Regions from separate parts of the Saccharothrix lopnurensis genome, predicted to be linked through region 2. Evidence: riboswitches for the same ligand, from Rfam matches in the RefSeq annotation. Region 2 holds a riboswitch; the other holds the start of a gene.

The links. A riboswitch is a leader RNA that binds a small molecule or an ion and turns the genes downstream of it on or off. The one in region 2 is predicted to bind glycine.
Region 1: linked by a shared signal. The riboswitch ahead of gcvP (aminomethyl-transferring glycine dehydrogenase) and the one ahead of gcvT (glycine cleavage system aminomethyltransferase GcvT) in region 2 are both predicted to bind glycine.

What each region holds. Positions count from the first base shown of each region.
Region 1 is NZ_JBHSQO010000003.1:40,286-44,452, forward strand. Features, by position in the region: gene ACFP3R_RS03985 (MerR family transcriptional regulator) at 616-1,191, shown strand; glycine riboswitch at 1,416-1,505, shown strand; gene gcvP (aminomethyl-transferring glycine dehydrogenase) at 1,654-4,167, shown strand, end outside.
Region 2 is NZ_JBHSQO010000005.1:119,180-123,346, forward strand. Features, by position in the region: gene ACFP3R_RS07185 (helix-turn-helix transcriptional regulator) at 190-675, shown strand; gene ACFP3R_RS07190 (hypothetical protein) at 898-1,284, shown strand; gene ACFP3R_RS07195 (DUF3817 domain-containing protein) at 1,300-1,602, shown strand; glycine riboswitch at 1,665-1,756, shown strand; glycine riboswitch at 1,758-1,848, shown strand; gene gcvT (glycine cleavage system aminomethyltransferase GcvT) at 1,960-3,060, shown strand; gene glyA (serine hydroxymethyltransferase) at 3,077-4,167, shown strand, end outside.

The DNA of each region.
Region 1 (4,167 bases), on a different contig from region 2:
GACGGCCCGGCCCCGGTGCCCCGCCAATACCCACCGGCCCCGCCCGTGGACGAGCGTGGTGAGCGGTCCCGGTGTGGTGCGTGGGCCCCGGGCGTGCGGCCCCGCCGCGCCGACCCGGACCCGGGCGTGCCGTTCAGGCCCCGTCCGCCGTACCCACCGGTCGGGCGAACTTCCGGGAGGCCCGCCTCCCCGGCCCGCGCCGGCCGCCGGAGGCCCCCGCGCCGACCCCCGTCAAACCCCCGCCGCCGACCCTCCACCCGCGCCGGGCGAGTACCACCTGCGAGAGGTCCGACCAGCGGCCGAACCCCTCGCGGGTGTGTGCGGTGCGTTGTGGATCAACCCCGCGTGCCACCCCCCGGTGTCACACTTCTGGATTACACAACGTCAGCATTCCGCCGCTAAACGATCACTAAACGTCACCCGAATGGCTTACAACGGCCGACTCTCTCAACCTCTACCTCAGGTTGAGGTCAGACGCGTCCCGCGCGTCGCGTTGACCTGCCCCCTAGCCGGTCTTACCGTCGAGCTCAGGTGAATTGCCGCGGTGTGATTCGGGCACTGCGGCGGCTTCACGTTGGTCGCCGGTCGTCGTGGCCGGACCGAGGGGAGGCAGGCGTGGTCCAGGAAGCGCCCATCATCCGGGCGGGCTCCGGCTCCGGCGAACAGGGCGAGCTGTTCCCGGACTCCTCGCTGCCGGACGAGCTGGTCGGGTACCGCGGCCCGGCCGCGTGCCAGATCGCGGGCATCACCTACCGCCAGCTGGACTACTGGGCCCGCACGGACCTGGTCAGCCCGACCATAAGGAGTGCCCACGGCTCCGGCAGCCAGCGCCTGTACTCGTTCAAGGACATCCTCGTCCTGAAGGTCGTCAAGCGGCTGCTGGACACCGGCGTCTCGCTCCAGAACATCCGGGTCGCGGTCGACCACCTGCGCCGCCGCGGCGTGCAGGACCTGGCCCGCATCACGCTGTTCAGCGACGGCACCACGGTCTACGAGTGCACCTCGCCCGAGGAGGTCGTCGACCTGCTCCAGGGTGGCCAGGGCGTGTTCGGCATCGCGGTCAGCGGCGCCATGCGGGAGATCAGCGGCACCATCCACGAGTTCCCCGCCGAGCGCGCCGACGGCGCCGAGGTCGTGGCGGCCTCCAACGACGAGTTGTCGCGCCGCAGGCGCACCCGGGCCACCGGCTGAGAGCGCTCGCGGGGGGACCGCCGGGCGCGGAAGCGGGAAAGGCCGGCGGTGGGGTGAGCGGAACCGCGGATCGGGCACGGCGCGAACACGACCTGTCGCGGTCGGGTACCGGGAATGTGCCCGCTGGAAAACCCGCTCAAACCCCGCTGTCCAGGTGATGAGATCCACGTCGCGCCGGCAGGACCGGCGGCGTCCGGGTTGGGTACGATTCGCGCGCAGTCGCTTTATCCCGCGCGGGAGAGTCCGAGCCCGCTCGGCGCCGAAGGAGCAAATCCTCCCCGGAACCTCTCAGGCGCAAGGACCGCGTGGGTGAGACGCCTCTGGAAAGCGGGTCGGGCCACCGACCCCGCCGACGGTGCAAGCCCGGTCACCACCGGGTGAAGCTCTCAGGCGCCCGGCGACGGGCGGGAGACAGAGGGGGAGGGCCACGGCAGGAGTCTGCCCGTAGCCCGGAGGCGCTTCATGACGCAGGACCGCATCCCCCTCGCCGCTCTTGAGCACGGCACCCCCTTCGCCGACCGGCACGTGGGCCCCCGGCCCGCCGAGCTGTCGCGGATGCTCGACGTGATCGGCGTCGGCTCCCTGGAGGAGTTGGCCCAGCGCGCCGTGCCCGACTCGATCCGCGAGCGCGAACTGGTGCTGGACCTGCCCGCGCCCGCCACCGAGACCGAGGCCCTGGCCGAGCTGCGCGCCCTGGCGGCCCGCAACCGCCCGATGACCCAGATGATCGGCCTGGGCTACTACGGCACCACCACGCCGCCGGTGATCCGCCGCACCGTGCTGGAGAACCCGGCCTGGTACACCGCGTACACGCCCTACCAGCCGGAGATCTCCCAGGGCCGGCTGGAGGCCCTGCTGAACTTCCAGACCGTCGTCGGCGACCTCACCGGTCTGCCCGTGGCCAACGCGTCCATGCTCGACGAGTCCACGGCCGCCGCCGAGGCGATGACGCTGGTCCGCCGCGCGGGCCGGGCGAGGTCGAACCGGTTCGTGGTCGACGCCGACACGCTGCCGCAGACCCTCGCCGTCATCGAGACCCGCGCCGAGCCGCTGGGCATCGAGGTCGTCACGGCCGACCTGTCGCAGGGCCTGGAGGGCCTCGGCCTGGGCGGCGACTTCTTCGGCGTGCTGCTGTCCTACCCCGGCGCGTCCGGCGCGGTCCTCGACCACGCGTCCGTCGTCGAGGAGATCCACCGGGCCGGCGCGCAGGCCGTCGTCGTCGCCGACCTGCTGGCGCTGGCGCTGCTGCGCCCGCCGGGCGAGATCGGCGCGGACGTCGTGGTCGGCACCACCCAGCGCTTCGGCGTGCCGATGGGCTTCGGCGGCCCCCACGCCGGCTACATGGCGGTGCGCCAGGGCCTGGAGCGGCAGCTGCCGGGCCGCCTGGTGGGCGTGTCCGTGGACGCCGACGGCGACCCGGCCTACCGGCTGGCGCTCCAGACCCGCGAGCAGCACATCCGCCGCGAGAAGGCGACCAGCAACATCTGCACCGCGCAGGTCCTGCTGGCCGTGATCGCCTCGATGTACGCGGTCTACCACGGCCCGGAGGGCCTGAGGGCGATCGCGACCCGCGCCCACCGGATGGCGACCGTGCTGGCCGCGGGCCTGTGCGAGGCCGGCGTGGAGGTGGTGCACGGCGAGTTCTTCGACACCGTGAGGGCCCGCGTCGAGGGCCGGGCCGCCGAGGTCGTGGCCGCGGCGCGCGAGCTGGGCGTGAACCTGTGGCGGGTGGACGACGACGTGGTCTCCGTCGCCTGCGACGAGACCACCACGCGCGAGCACCTGCGGCTGGTGTGGCGGGCGTTCGGCGTCACCGTGACCGACGTGGACGCCCTGGACGCCGACACCGCCGACGGCATCCCCGTCGACCTGCGCCGCACCTCCGACTACCTGACCCACCCGGTGTTCCACACCCACCGCTCGGAGACCGCGCTGCTGCGCTACCTCCGGTCGCTGTCGGACAAGGACGTGGCGCTGGACCGCAGCATGATCCCGCTGGGCTCGTGCACGATGAAGCTCAACGCCGCGGCCGAGATGGAGCCCGTCACCTGGCCGGAGTTCGCCGAGCTGCACCCGTTCGCGCCGGTCGGGGACGCCGCCGGGTACCTGGAGCTGATCGGCGACCTGGAGCGGTGGCTCGCCGAGGTCACCGGCTACGACGCGGTGTCGATCCAGCCCAACGCGGGCAGCCAGGGCGAGTTCGCGGGCCTGCTGGCCATCCGCGCCTACCACCGCGCCAACGGCGACGTGCACCGCGACGTGTGCCTGATCCCGTCCAGCGCGCACGGCACCAACGCCGCGTCGGCCGTGATGGCGGGGATGCGGGTCGTGGTGGTCAAGTGCGACGACAAGGGCAACGTCGACCTGGGGCACCTGCGCGAGACGGTCGAGGCGCACCGCGACGACCTGGCCGCCATCATGATCACCTACCCGTCGACGCACGGCGTGTACGAGGACACCGTGCGCGAGGTGTGCGGGCTGGTGCACGACGCCGGCGGCCAGGTGTACGTGGACGGCGCGAACCTCAACGCCCTGATCGGCCTGGCGCGGTACGGCAGGTTCGGCTCGGACGTGTCCCACCTGAACCTGCACAAGACGTTCTGCATCCCGCACGGCGGCGGCGGCCCCGGTGTCGGCCCGATCGGCGTGCGGGCGCACCTGGCGCCGTTCCTGCCCAACCACCCGCTCCAGCCCGCCGCGGGCCCGGAGACCGGCGTGGGCCCGATCAGCGGCGCGCCGTGGGGCTCGGCGTCGATCCTGCCGATCTCGTGGGCGTACGTGCGGATGATGGGCGCCGACGGCCTGCGCCGGGCGACCCTGACCGCGGTGGCCGCGGCGAACTACGTGGCGCGGCGGCTGGACGAGCACTTCCCGGTGCTCTACACCGGCGAGGGCGGCTTCGTGGCCCACGAGTGCATCCTCGACCTGCGGCCGATCACCAAGGCGACCGGCGTGACCGTGGACGACGTGGCCAAG
Region 2 (4,167 bases):
CCCCCCGGCCGGTCCGCTCAATGCGGTGACGGTCGGTGACATCAGGGCCTCTTCGTTGGACCGTACGGGTGGAATGAGGGCTATAACGCGCTGGTAACAGGGTTTTTGACAAACCGGGGTCTAGCGGTTGTCGGTACCCGCTAATACGGTGCGCTGCATTGGCTGATCTTCGACCGACGAGGAGGCAGAATGGTCGAGGACTCCGGAGTCGACGAGCTGCTGAGGCAGTGGGCGGCTGAGCGCTCGGACGACGCCGAGATGCAGGAGGTGAACCGGATCAAGGACGCGTGGCTCGCGGAAGCCCCGCCCTCTCCGGGAATCCCCGTGCAGCGGGCGAGTGGTGGTCCCCGGGGCCTGGTGCGGGTCGAGTCCGCGGACCCCGCCTACGTGGCGGCGATGCGGAAGCGGGCGCCCGAGGTGCCCGAGGCCCTGCTCGCGGCCGCGGCCAGCTACTGGCAGCTGGTGGGCGACCTGTCCGAGGCGGAGCAGTGGTGGGACGCGGGCATCAGCCCGCTGGACCAGCGCGCTCTGGACTACCGGGCGGCCGGGCTCTCGCCCGCCGACCTCGGTCGTCGGCTCGGGCCGATGACGGTGCTCCAGCACCTGCGTCGGGGGAGTGCGGCGGCCTGGTGCGTGGCCAGGTTGCAGAGGCAACGCCGGGACGGCGTCGCCTAGTCCGATCGAAGAAGGGACGGGCTCCTGTGGTCAGGGAGCCCACGCCCGAGGGACGGGCTCCTGTGGGAGGAGCCCTCGCCCGAGAACCCGACCGGGATCCGCAACCGGATCCCCGGTCCGGAAAACCCGGCCCCGGCCCCACCGACCCGTGCGCGGGTGACTCCGGCAAGACCGGCAAACCCGACCGCCGACCCGGTCCGGCGGGCGAAGTACCCTGGAGGCGTGCCGGGCCTCATCACCCCCAAGCGAGTCGCCATCGCGCTGGTCTGCGTGGCCTCCCTGATCGTGTGCTGCGGTCTCGCCTACTGGCAGTGGGAGCGGTTCTCCCGGGCCGGCGGCACGTTCCAGAACCTCGGCTACGTCTTCCAGTGGCCCCTGTTCGGCCTCTTCCCCGCCTTCATGGTGTGGCGCATCCGCAAGCTGGACGCCCGGCGCAAGGCGGAGGCGGCCGGTTCGCCGACCGACGGCCGACCCGAGGAGCCGGTGGCGGAGCCGGTGGAGCGGGTCGTTACGGTTGGGCCCGTCAGGAGAGCGCGCGAAGACCAGGACGACGAGCTGGCGGCCTACAACCGGATGCTCGCCGAGTTGCACGCGCGGGACCAGCGGTGAGGCAGGGGTAGGGCGATGGACGGCGCGTTGACCAGGTTCCGGTTCATGGCTTACGTGGTCGGTGTCGGCCTGCTGCTGCTCGTGGCCGCCATGTTCGCCAAGTACGTGGGCGACTCCGAGACCATGATGCGGGTCGTCGGCCCGGTGCACGGCTTCCTCTACGCGGTCTACCTGGTGCTGACCGTCGACCTGGCGCTCAAGGCCCGCTGGTCGATCAAGGGCACGGCCCTGGTGCTGCTCGCCGGCACGATCCCGTTCGTGTCGTTCTACGCCGAGCGCAGGGTCGTGGAGGGCGTCCGGACCGGCAAGGCCCTGTGACCAGGGTTGACCGGACCCCCGGGCCCGCCTAGCGTCTGGCGGTACCAACTGAACACGGCCATCGACGTCGAGCGGGAGAGTCCCCGGGCAAGCCGGGGCGCCGAAGGAGCAACTCCTCCCCGGAATCTCTCAGGCACAGCTACCGCCGACGTAGGCAACTCTGGAAAGCAGGCGCCCCTGCGCGCCTCGCCCACGGTGCAAGCCGCCCCACGGCGGCGAAGCTCTCAGGCTCATGACAGAGGGGGAGGCTCACTCGACGAGGAGTCTCCGGTGGACCGTGCCATCCTTCACCCGTGCCCCGCCGACCCGACCGGTCGGCGCTACCGGCATGTCCGCACCCAGGGAGGACCCCGCCCGATGGAAAGCCGCCGCACGCCGCTGCACGCCGAGCACGAGGCGCTGGGCGCCATGTTCACCGACTTCGCGGGCTGGCGGATGCCGCTGCGCTACGACAGCGAGCTGGCCGAGCACCACGCCGTGCGCACGTCGGCGGGCCTGTTCGACCTGACCCACATGGGCGAGATCGTGCTCACCGGGCCCGGGGCGGGCGCCGCGCTGGACCACGCCCTGGTCGGGCACGCCTCCGCGATCGGCGTCGGCCGCGCCCGCTACACGATGATCTGCGAGGCCGACGGCGGCGTGGTCGACGACCTGATCGTCTACCGCCTGGGCGAGCAGGAGTACCTGGTCGTGGCCAACGCCTCCAACGCGGCCGTCGTGCACGGGGCGCTGGTCGAGCGCGCCGCGGGCTTCGACACCACCGTCGAGGACCGGTCCGCGGACTACGCCCTGCTGGCCGTGCAGGGCCCGAACTCCACCGCGATCCTCGCCGGCCTCACCCCCACCGACCTGTCGACGGTCAAGTACTACGCCTCCTACCGGACCGAGGTGGCGGGCCGGCCCGTGCTGCTCGCCCGCACCGGCTACACCGGCGAGGACGGCTTCGAGCTGTTCACCGCCCCCGACGACGCCGCACCCGTGTGGCGGGCGCTGCTGGAGGCGGGCGCGCCGCACGACCTGCGGCCCGCCGGCCTGGGCTGCCGCGACACCCTGCGCCTGGAGGCGGGGATGCCGCTCTACGGCAACGAGCTGGGCCGGGGCCGCACCCCGTTCCACGCGAACCTGGGCCGGGTGGTCAAGCTCGACAAGCCGGGCGACTTCGTCGGCCGCGAGGCGCTGGCCGCCGCCGCAGAGCGGGGCGCGGACACCGCCCTGGTCGGCCTGAAGACCACCTCGCGCCGCGCGCCGAGGCACGGGTACCCGGTGCTGGACGCGGCGGGCGACCCGGTCGGCGAGGTCACCAGCGGCGCCCTGTCGCCGACGCTGGGCTACTCGGTGGCGATGGCCTACGTGGCCGTCGACCACACCCGGCCGGGCACGCCGCTGTTCGTCGACGTCCGGGGCAGGCACGAGCCGGTGGAGGTCGTCGCCCTGCCGTTCTACAAGCGCACCAGCTGACAGGAGAAAGATCCACATGTCCGAGCACTTCACCACGTCCCTCGCGGAGTTCGACCCGGAGGTCGCGAACGCGGTGGCCGCCGAGCTGCACCGGCAGCAGAGCACGCTGGAGATGATCGCCTCCGAGAACTTCACGCCGGTGTCGGTGCTCCAGGCGCAGGGGTCGGTGCTGACCAACAAGTACGCCGAGGGCTACCCGGGCCGCCGCTACTACGGCGGCTGCGAGAACGTCGACGTCGTCGAGCGGCTGGCCATCGAGCGGGTCAAGGAGCTGTTCGGCGCGGGCTTCGCCAACGTGCAGCCGCACTCGGGCGCGCAGGCCAACGCGTGCGCGATGTTCGCCCTGCTCCAGCCCGGCGACACGATCCTGGGCCTGGACCTGGCGCACGGCGGCCACCTGACCCACGGCATGCGGATCAACTTCTCCGGCAAGCTCTACCACGTCGTGCCCTACCACGTGGCCGAGTCCGACGGCCGGGTCGACATGGCCGAGGTCGAGCGGCTGGCCCTGGAGCACCGGCCGAAGCTGATCGTGGCCGGCTGGTCGGCCTACCCGCGCCAGTTGGACTTCGCGGAGTTCCGCCGCATCGCCGACGAGGTCGGCGCCTACCTGATGGTGGACATGGCGCACTTCGCCGGCCTGGTGGCGGCGGGCCTGCACCCCAGCCCGGTGCCGCACGCGCACGTGGTGACCACCACCACGCACAAGACGCTGGGCGGCCCGCGCGGCGGCGTGATCCTGACCAACGAGGCCGACCTCGCCAAGAAGATCAACTCGGCGGTGTTCCCGGGCCAGCAGGGCGGCCCGCTGGAGCACGTGATCGCGGGCAAGGCGGTGGCGTTCAAGCACGCCGCGTCGCCGGAGTTCGTCGACCGCCAGCGCCGCACGGTCGAGGGCGCGAAGATCCTCGCCGAGCGCCTGTCGCGGCCCGACGCGGCCGCGGCCGGGGTGAAGGTGCTCACCGGCGGCACGGACGTGCACCTGGTGCTGGTCGACCTGGTGGCGTCCGAACTGGACGGCAAGCAGGCGGAGGACCGGCTGCACGAGGTCGGCATCACGGTCAACCGCAACGCGGTGCCGAACGACCCCCGCCCGCCGATGGTCAC